DNA from 2 places in the Streptomyces sp. NBC_00358 genome. Region 1 is predicted to be linked to the other one. Evidence: riboswitches for the same ligand, from Rfam matches in the RefSeq annotation. Region 1 holds a riboswitch; the other holds the start of a gene.
What was found. Region 1 has a riboswitch for thiamine pyrophosphate ahead of OHT01_RS36105 (purine-cytosine permease family protein). Riboswitches for the same ligand answer to the same signal wherever they lie in the genome.

Region 1 (5,072 bases):
GTGCCGGTTGTCGTGGCGCGGCGCGCGCAGCCAGTGCTCGGCCGTCCCGTCGGTGAGCAGGTCGACTGCCTGACCGGGCAGGTGGCCCCCCTTCACCAGCACCCATCGTGGACCGTACGAGAGCAGCCGTTCGGCGGCCCCGCGCATGCCCTCCTCGTCCTTCACCTTCACCCCGGTGAGCTGCGCGACCTCGTCGAGATTCGGGGTGGCCACCGTCGCCCGCGGCAGCAGCCGGGTCCGTACGGCGTCCAGCGCGTCGTCGGCCAACAGCCGGTCCCCGTGCTTGGAGACGCTCACGGGGTCCACGACGACCGGGGCGCCCACGTCGGACAGCAACTCGGCGACCGTCGTCACCAGACCCGGCGACGAGAGCATCCCGGTCTTCACGGCCTGGACACCGATGTCGTCGACCACACTGCGGTACTGGGCGCGTACCGCCTTCTCGGACAGCTCCCAAGCTCCTTGCACACCAACGGAGTTCTGCGCTGTCACGGCGGTGAGCACAGTCATCCCGTGGGCGCCCAGCGCGAGCATGGTCTTCAGGTCGGCCTGGATTCCGGCGCCACCGCCGGAGTCGGATCCGGCGATCGTCAGGACGCGGGGCGGCGTGGTCATACGAAGGGTTCCTCTCGGGTACGGCTTCGGGCGCGGGGCCCCCGACCGGCGGAGCGACGGACGGCCCTCAGGCGCGGCGGCGCAGCCGCAGTGGGGCGTAGAGGGCGAGGGCGACGAGGAACGCCACGTAGTAGGAGAGGTCGGCGCCGTGCAGCGCGTCGGCCACCGGACCCACGTACAGGCCGGTGTCCATGAACGGCACGGCCGCGCCGAACGCCGCGACGAAGGCCACCAGCGAGGGCCATCCGGAGCTCGGACGGGAGCTCTCGACGGCGACGTCGACCGGGGCGCCCCCGCGTTCCCGTCCGCGGGCGATCCAGTCGACGACGACGATCGCGACGAACCCGGGGATCCAGTAGCCCACGAACAGGAGCACGTTCTGGAAGCGGGCCGTGGTGTCGGCGGCGTGCATCCAGAGCACCAGCGGGAAGCCGAGGGCGGCGGCCAGGGCGGCGGCCGCCGGGCGCGGTATCCGCACGCCCAGGGTCTGCAGGGCCAGCGAACCGCTGTAGTCGTTCATCGCGTTGCTGCACACCGCCGCCAGTGCCACGGCGAGCAGCCCGAACGCGCCCGCCGCCCCGCCTCCCAGCAGCGCGTCCACGCCCGCCGCCGTCTGGTCGGTCAGCACGGAGGCGCCCCACAACCCGAGGACCTGCACGGCGACGAAGGACACGACCAGGCCGAGCAGGGTGTACCAGAACATCCGCGGACGGGAGGTCGTGCGCGGCAGATAGCGGCTGAAGTCACCGGCGTACGGGGCCCAGGACAGCGAGAGGCTCAGCGCGATGGTGCTGGTGAGCACGAACGCGCCCGCACGGTCGGCACCCGTCGCCGCCCCCGTCGCGGCCGGGTGGACGCCGTCGAGCATCCGCCAGGCGATCACCGCGAAGGCGACGGCGAGCACGAAGGTCATGACGATCTGCAGGCGGTGGATGGCCTCGTAGCCGAGGACGCCGAGAGCCCCCTGGGCAAGCATCATGACCAGCACACCGAGCCAGAACGGCCAGCCGCACAACCGCGCCAGCGCGTCCCCGCCGAACAGCCCGATCAGCGCGTCCCAGGCGACCGAGGACAGCCACTGGAGCATCCCGGGCAGCACCACGGCCCGGCCGAACGCCAGCCGGGCGAGCGGGAGTTGACCGGTTCCGGTGAGGCCGCCCCAGGTGCTGAGATAGGCCGTGGGCAGGGCGCCGAGCACGGTCCCGAGGACCACCGCGGCGAGCGCCGTACGGAAGTCCAGGCCCAGCGCGATGCCGATCGTGCCGGTGAACACGCCCGTCATCGTCAGATTCGGGGCGAACCACACGGTGAACAGGCGCCCGGCGCCGCCGTACCGGTTGTTCTCGGGGACCGGCTCGATGCCGTGTCCCTCCACCCGCAGGTCGCCGGGTGCGGCGGGCATCCGACCGTCGAAGACGGCGGGCCCGCCGTCGGCGGGCAGCCCGCCGGAAACATGCGCCAATGGCATGGAAGACATCCCTCCGCCAGTATGAACTGGTTCAGGTTCGACGGGTGTGATCTCAGCCCTCGGACGGGGCACCCCGTGTCCGGTACGACGGACACCCTAACCGTTCCCGTGGACCGAGCGGGAGTGGGTCCGGTGGCCCCGGCCTTCCTGGGGTCGCCCGTCCGGACCACGGCTCCTGTCGCGGCCTCCGTTTCGTCCGAGGGGCCCGAACGGTCCTTTCGCAGCGCGGCGCGTGCCGCCCCTCGGTACTGTCGGAAGTGATCGCCGCTCGCTCTCCGCTCCCGGGTTCCCGGACCCCGGTGGCCGGGCGGAAGGAGGCAGAGTGCCGTGACCGTGATCTCCCTGAAGTCAGCGCAACTGCGGGAGGGGCCCACCCTCCCGTACGCCGAAGCCGGTTACCCCAGTGGTACACCGGTCGTCTTCGTGCACGGGCTGGCCGACTCCTGGTGGTCGTTCGAGCCCCTGCTGAGGCGCCTTCCGGCGTCCCTGCACGGTTACGCGCCCACGCAGCGCGGTCACGGTGACGCCGACCGGCCCCCGGAGGGCTACGCCCCCGACGACTTCGCCGCCGACCTGGTGGCCTTCCTCGACGCCGTGGACGTCTCCCGCGCCATCCTGGTGGGGGCGTCCAGCGGCGGGGTACCGGCCCGGATCGTCGCCGGCGGCTATCCCGACCGCATCGCGGGACTGGTACTGCTCGGTGTCCCCGGCACCCTCGCCGACAAGCCGGTGGTGGCCGCCATGGGAAAGAGCCTCGAGAACCTCTCCGATCCGGTGCCCCGCGCGTTCGTCGAGGACTTCATGGCCGGGACGGCGGCCCGCCCGATCGCCCGCGGCTTCATCGAGACCATGATCGAGGAGAACCTCAAACTCCCCGCGCACGTCTGGCAGGAGACCGGGCGCGGCCTCCTCGACGCCGATCTCGGCGCGACCCTCGGGGGCATCCTGGTGCCCACCCTCGTCATCTGGGGTGAGCAGGACGAGTTCCTGCCCCGGGACGACCAGCAGACCATCCTGGACGCCGTCCACGGCGCCGAATTCCTCGCCTACGAGGACACCGGCCATGTCGTCCACTGGGAGCAGCCCGAACGCGTGGTCGCCGACATCGCCGCGTTCGCCGCCCGGATCGAGCACCCGGGTACCTCTCACGACACCGCCTGACTCGCCGCCCGCGGGGTGAACGGCCGGTCGGCGAAGCCGCGTCGGACGCGAGCGCCGGGTTCTCCCTGCGTATCCGCACCCGCACCTGCGCCCGTATCCGCACCCGTATCCGTATCCGGGCGAAGCGAGACCGCCCGAGCCTGTTGACGGGGTTGACGCGATCCGTAGCCCCGGCGCTCGGAGCCGCATGGCATGCTCATGCTCCCCACAGGAAGGGATCACGTGCCATGAGACCGAGCCGCCGCTCCCTGCTCGCCGCCACCGCCGTACTGGGCACCGTCTTCGCCGTCCCCGCGCCCGCCGACGCCACCGAAGTGCCCGCCGCCGGCGCCTATTTCGTCCAGAGCGCCACCACGGGACTGAACGCCGCCGACAGCTCGGGGGCGGTCGTCCAGCACAACCCCAAGGGCAACGAGGACCACCAGCGGTGGACCCTCCGCCCGAACGGCTCCTCCTCCGTCCTCGAAAGCGCCGACACCGGGGGCAGTTGTCTGGGCCGCGCGGGTGACCAGGCCCGGACCGTGCCCTGTACGAGCGCCGACGCCGCGTGGGAGGTGACACCGACCGGAGCCGATCAGTTCACGCTCAAGGCCCCCGGAACGGACCGGTACCTGACGGTCGCGGCCAAGCCCTCCGGCTCCAACTACCCGGCCCAGTTGGCGATCGGCTCGCCGGGCGGTCTCGCCTCCTGGTACCTGACACCGGTCGAGGCCGCGACCCGCCCCATGCCGCCCCAGGACCAGCGCACCCTGGACCAGGTCACATTCCTCACCGCCCACAACGCCTACGCCAACGGCGTCGACGGCGGATTCGCCCCGCCGTTCGTCAATCTGGTGCCGAACCAGACCCGGGGCATCAACCAGCAACTGTCCGACGGTGTCCGCGGGTTCATGCTCGACCTGCACCAGACCCCGGACGGCGCGATCCTCTGTCACGACAGCTGCACGCTCGTCAGCAGGCCGGTCGCGCTCTGGGTCGACCTCCAGCGCATGGTCGACTTCCTCAAGCAGCACCCGGACCAGTTCGTCACCGTGTTCCTGGAGGACTACGTCGACCCGGGGGTCCTGCGCGCCGAACTCGCCCGTGTGAACGGCCTGTCCGACGTCCTCTACCGCCCCGACCTGACCGGCGTGCGCGAGAAAGGCTGGCCGAAGCTCGCCGACCTGACCGCCGCGGGTCACCGGCTGCTCGTCTTCACCGACCACAGCCGAGCCTCCGACGAGTCCGCCGGACTCACCCGGGACAGCTTCGGCGTCATGTACCAGCGCGAATGGACCGTCGAGAACTACTGGTCCATGGGCTCGGGGATCGGCTCCTCCGACTGGTCCTGCTACAGCCGCTGGTACGACGCGGGCACGAACGTACCGCTCACCCGCACCGAGCCCGGTTTCCGCCCTCTCTTCGTCATGAACCACTTCCGTGACGCCACCATCTCCGGGACCGCAGGCACGGACAACACCAAACTCGCCGACCGTGCCCGCCGCTTCTGCCAGCCGGCCGCCCGCAAGAAGCCCAACTTCCTGGCAGTCGACCGCTACGACCTGGGCGATCCCGCCTCCGCGGTGAACACGCTGAACACGTACGTCTATCCGTAGTCCGACCGGACCCGCGAGCCTCGCCGGAGCCCTCACCAGAGAGGAGCGCCCGAAGCGAGGCTCGCGGAGCAGGCTCGGTGCGCCCCTGTTCAACACCGGATACAGCGGCCGACCGGCCGGTCAGCCGGCAGGCACCGGAGCGGTCACGCGGCGGACGACTGTCAACCGGTCTCAAAGGACCTCTGCCCCGTGAGGTCGACTCGCTTCGGCCCGGTGTGTTCGCGGTGTGTCAC
Region 2 (5,072 bases), 1.7 Mb from region 1:
GACCGGGGTGAGCGTCGTGTCGAGGACGATCTGCTCGGTCTCCCTGACCGTGCCGGCCCGGGTGGAGCCGCCGGCTCCGTAGGTCACGGAGACGAAGTCGGGCGCCACGGCCTCGACCCGCCGCAGGGCGTTCCACAGGTTCCGCTCGCCCTTGGGAGTCTTCGGCGCCGAGAACTCGAAGGAACAGGTCTGTTTGCCGGTCGCGAGCATGTCGCGCACGGTGCGTGCGCGATCAGTCCTGGTGGAAGCAGATCCGTGGGCCATACTCGCAGGTTAGCCAGAGGGCGTCGGTCCCCCAACCGAACCGCTGACATTTGTCCGATCTGTCGATTTCTTGTCCACCCCTCGGACACCCTCGGACACCCTTGGAGCCCTCCGGACGGCGGCCGCGCCAGGACGCTCCGCTCGTACGGACGGCGTGGCTACGCCTCGCGCAGCCGCTTCGCGAACTCCGCCGCCGCCGCGCCGGGGTCGTCCGCCTTGGTGATCGCCCGTACGACGACGACCCGGCGGGCACCCGCTTCGAGCACCTCGTCGAGCCGGCCGAGGTCGATGCCGCCGATCGCGAACCAGGGGCGGTCCGTGCCGAGGGCCGCCGTGCTGCGGACCAGGTCGAGGCCGGGGGCGTGGCGGCCCGGCTTGGTGGGGGTGGGCCAGCAGGGGCCGGTGCAGAAGTAGTCCACGCCGTCCTGGACCGCGGCGGCCGCGGCCTCGGGCCCGGCGTGCGTGGAGCGGCCGATGAGCACCTCGTCGCCGAGGATCGCGCGGGCGGCGGGAACCGGGAGGTCCCCCTGGCCCAGGTGCAGTACGTCGGCGCGGACGGCGTGGGCCACGTCCGCCCGGTCGTTGACCGCGAGGAGCTTGCCGTGCCGGGCGCAGGCGTCCGCGAAGACCTGGAGGTGCTCCAGTTCCTCCCCCGCCTCCATGCCCTTGTCGCGCAGCTGCACGATGTCGACACCGCCCGCCAGGACCGCGTCGAGGAACCCGGCGAGGTCGCCCTGGCGCCTGCGGGCGTCCGTGCACAGGTAGACGCGGGCGTCGGCGAGCCGGCCGCGCGCGGTCGTGACGGTGTTCTCGGGCATGCGTGGGGTCCCCCGTTTGTCGGTGCGCGGAGAGGGCGGCGGCCGGGATGGTCCCGCCGCCGCGCTCCCCGTGCCGGACGGTCGCGTTCAGGTCAGACGGCGAGCGCCTGGGCGCGGCGCTTCACCTCCGTGCCGCGATTCTCGCTCAGAGCCTGCGCGGGGGTGCCGGGCAGGCTCGGGTCGGGGGTGAAGAGCCACTCCAGGGCCTCTTCGTCGGAGTAGCCGTCGTCCCTCAGGAGCGTCAGGGTGCCGGCCAGGCCCTTGACGACCTTCTGTTCGTCCGCGTCGATGAAGTCGGCGGGGACGTGCAGCGCGCGGTTCTCACCACGGCGTACGGCGATCAGCTGGCCGTCCTTGACCAGCTGCCGGACGCGCGTCACCTCGACGCCGAACTGTTCGGCGATGTCGGGGAGGGTGAGCCAGGCGGGGACGAGAGCATCGATCTTTGCGTCAATCTCGGTCACGGGACAAGCCTGCCATCCCGGACCGGCAGCCGGAAGCCAGGAGCGTCCGACCCGGGGTGGCCGGTCAGGCCGTGGCGCCCTTCAGCGGCCTCGACGGGTCCGCGAGGAGCCGCGGATCCATGCGCTGCCCCGCCTCGATGAGCCGGCGGCCCTGGGCGAGATCCCGTGGGCGGCCCACCGCGAGAAGGGCGACCAGACGGGTCTCGCGGAGCCAGCACACCGACCAGGAGGCGCCCGTGGGGTCCCCGCGCCAGACCAGGGTGTCGGCGGGCGCGTGGTGGCCGACGTACTGCACGAAGCGGCCGAACTGCTCGGACCAGAAGTACGGCACCGGATCGTAGGCGGCGGGCGCCTCTCCGACGATGTTCGCGGCGACCGTGCGCGGCCCCTGGAGGGCGTTGTCCCAGTGATGGACGAGGAGGCGGTCCTCGTAGCGCCCCGACGGGAAGGAGGCGCAGTCGCCGACCGCGTAGACGTCCGGCAGGGAGGTGCGCAGGTGGTCGTCGGCGAGGATCTCGCGCTCGGCGCCCAGTTCGATGCCGGAGCCGGCGATCCAGGCGGTCGCGGGCCGCGCCCCGATCCCGACCACGACGGCGCCCGCGGGCACCCGGGAGCCGTCGTCGAGGATCACCGCGCCGGGCTCGATGCGCTCCACCCGCGCGCCGGTGCGCAGGGTGGCCCCGCTGTCCGCGTACCAGGCGGCCATCGGCGCGGCCACCTCGTCGGGCAGCGCGCCGGCGAGCGGCCGGTCGGCGGCCTCGACGACCGTGACCGCGCAGCCCGCCTCGCGTGCCGCCGTGGCGAACTCGGCGCCGATCCAGCCCGCGCCGACCACCACGATGTCGTGCTGCCTGGCGAGGACGGGACGCAGCCGCTCGGCGTCGTCCAGGGTGCGCAGGAGGTGGACTCCCGGCATGCCCGCGGCGCCGGGGAGCTGGATCGGTTCGGCGCCGGTGGCGACGACCAGGACGTCGTACGGCACGGGTCCCGCGGCCGTGTCCAGTTCGTGGTCCCCGGCGCGCACGCCGAGTGCCTCGCGGCCCAGCACGAGGCCGATGTCCAGGGCCTCGAAGTCGATGTCGAAGGCGGAGCCCTCGGCCTTGCCCAGCAGTACGGCCTTGGACAGGGGTGGCCGGTCGTACGGCTGATGCGGCTCCGCGCCGATCAGCGTGACGGGGCCCGTGAAGCCCTGCTCGCGCAGGGCGACCGCGGTCTGGACTCCGGCCATGCCCGCGCCCACCACGACGACCCGCCGTGCCGCGGGCCCCTGCGACTGAGACTGTGCCTGCGTCTGCTCGCTCACCTGGTCACCTTAGACACCTGACAATTCGTCAGTCAGCCGACGCGTTCGGTGACCTGTTCCACACGGCCGGTCCCGCGCAGCTCCTCCACCACGCTCGTCCCCGTGCCCTTGCGCGATTCCCACGTCCAGGTCTCCTCCAGCCGGACGCGGCCGTCGGGCAGCTCCACCACGAGGGACACGCAGTGGCCCGAGGCGGTGGTCCCGTCACGCCTGAGCTGCACATAGCGGAAGTCGAGGCGGTCGCCCTCGCGCGTGCCGACGAGGTGCCCGCGGACGATGTCGCCGCCCGCGTAGTCGGCCCAGACCGTGCCGTCCTCCTCGTGGTAGACGAACCGGGTGCGGGTGCCCACCTGGCCCGGTGCCTGGTCGGCGACAGGGGCGAGGACCAGGCCGTCGAGCGGTCGCGCCATGGGCGGAGGCTCCCTTACTGAGACGGAGCGGGGCGGGCTAGGGTGGCCAACGTAAAGCACTCGCGGGAGTCCGGACGCACCGGGCTGAGAGGGAGGCTGGGGCGGCCTCCGACCGTACGAACCTGATCCGGGTCATGCCGGCGAAGGGAGGGGCTGGACGCCCATGTCGCCCACGCGTTCGTCAGACGTCCTCGTCATCGGGGGCGGAATCATCGGTCTGGTGACGGCCTGGCGGGCCGCGCAACGCGGGTTCACCACCGCGCTGGTGGACCCCGGGCCGGGCGGTGGGGCCGCCCAGGTCGCGGCCGGAATGCTCGCCGCCGTCACCGAGCTGCACTTCGGCGAGGAGACCCTGCTGGGCCTCAACCTCGCCTCCGCGCGCCGCTATCCGGACTTCGCCGCCGAACTCACCGAGGCGACCGGCCAGGACCTCGGCTACCGCCGGTGCGGCACGCTGGCCGTCGCGCTGGACGCCGACGACCGCGCCCATCTGCGGGAGCTGCACGCTCTGCAGAGCCGGTCGGGGCTGGAGTCGGAGTGGCTGAGCGGCCGTGAGTGCCGCCGTCTGGAGCCGATGCTCGCGCCCGGCGTGCGCGGGGGCCTGCGGGTCGACGGCGACCACCAGATCGACCCGCGGCGCCTCGCGGGAGCCCTCGTCACGGCGTGCGAACGGGCCGGAGTGGTCCTGCACCGGACCTGGGCGGAGCGCCTGACCGTCGTACGGGACCGGGCCGCCGGGGTCGTCACCACGGACGGCACCGAACTCGCCGCGGGCCAGGTGGTGCTCGCCGGGGGCAGCCTCAGCGGCCGCCTGGCGGGCGTCCCGGACGACGCCCTCCCGCCGGTCCGCCCGGTGAAGGGGCAGGTGCTGCGGCTGACCGTGCCGCCCCGGTACGCGCCCTTCCTGAACCGCACCGTGCGGGCCGTCGTGCGCGGCAGCCACGTCTATCTGGTGCCGCGCGAGAACGGCGAGCTCGTGGTGGGGGCGACCAGCGAGGAGCTGGGCTGGGACACCACCGTGACGGCGGGCGGCGTGTACGAACTGCTGCGCGACGCGCACGAGTTGGTCCCCGGGATCACCGAGCTGCCGCTCACCGAGACCCGCGCCGGACTGCGCCCCGGTTCGCCCGACAACGCGCCGCTGCTCGGCCCGACCGCGCTCGACGGACTGCTGCTGGCCACCGGGCACTTCCGCAACGGCGTGCTCCTGACGCCCGTCACGGGCGATGCCATGGCGCACGTCCTGACCACCGGTGAACTCCCCGCCGAGGCCCGCCCCTTCAGTCCCCTGCGCTTCGGCGCCACCGCCCTCACGGAGCAGCCCGTATGAACATCGTCGTCAACGGGGAGCGGCAGCGGATCGCCGCGGGCACCGCTCTCGACACGCTCGTCGCGACCCTCACCCCGGCACCGGCCGGAGTGGCCGCCGCCCTGAACGAGACCGTCGTCCCGCGCGCGCAGTGGTCGTCCACCTCGCTCACCGAGGGCGACCGCGTCGAAGTCCTCACCGCCGTCCAGGGAGGCTGACCCATGGCCGACGATCCCTTCGTCCTCGGCGGTACGGCCTACGGGTCCCGGCTGATCATGGGGACGGGCGGTGCGCCCAGTCTCGACGTGCTGGAGCGTTCGCTGGTGGCGTCCGGTACGGAGCTGACGACGGTCGCGATGCGGCGCGTGGACGCGTCCGTGCACGGCTCGGTCCTGTCGGTGCTCGACCGTCTGGGCATCCGCGTCCTGCCGAACACGGCCGGGTGCTACACCGCCGGTGAGGCCGTGCTGACCGCCCGGCTGGCGCGCGAGGCGCTGGGCACCG

Region 2: it holds a riboswitch for thiamine pyrophosphate, as region 1 does, so the genes downstream of both, thiO (glycine oxidase ThiO) here and OHT01_RS36105 (purine-cytosine permease family protein) in region 1, are expected to answer to the same signal.

What each region holds. Positions count from the first base shown of each region.
Region 1 is NZ_CP107976.1:8,443,997-8,449,068, forward strand. Features, by position in the region: gene thiD (bifunctional hydroxymethylpyrimidine kinase/phosphomethylpyrimidine kinase) at 1-615, opposite strand, end outside; gene OHT01_RS36105 (purine-cytosine permease family protein) at 683-2,083, opposite strand; TPP riboswitch at 2,075-2,169, opposite strand; gene OHT01_RS36110 (alpha/beta fold hydrolase) at 2,411-3,244, shown strand; gene OHT01_RS36115 (phospholipase) at 3,472-4,839, shown strand.
Region 2 is NZ_CP107976.1:6,745,290-6,750,361, reverse strand. Features, by position in the region: gene metF (methylenetetrahydrofolate reductase [NAD(P)H]) at 1-264, opposite strand, end outside; gene thiE (thiamine phosphate synthase) at 423-1,082, opposite strand; gene OHT01_RS28735 (Rv2175c family DNA-binding protein) at 1,175-1,546, opposite strand; gene OHT01_RS28730 (NAD(P)/FAD-dependent oxidoreductase) at 1,611-2,849, opposite strand; gene OHT01_RS28725 (hypothetical protein) at 2,882-3,259, opposite strand; TPP riboswitch at 3,312-3,425, shown strand; gene thiO (glycine oxidase ThiO) at 3,423-4,589, shown strand; gene thiS (sulfur carrier protein ThiS) at 4,586-4,786, shown strand; gene OHT01_RS28710 (thiazole synthase) at 4,790-5,072, shown strand, end outside.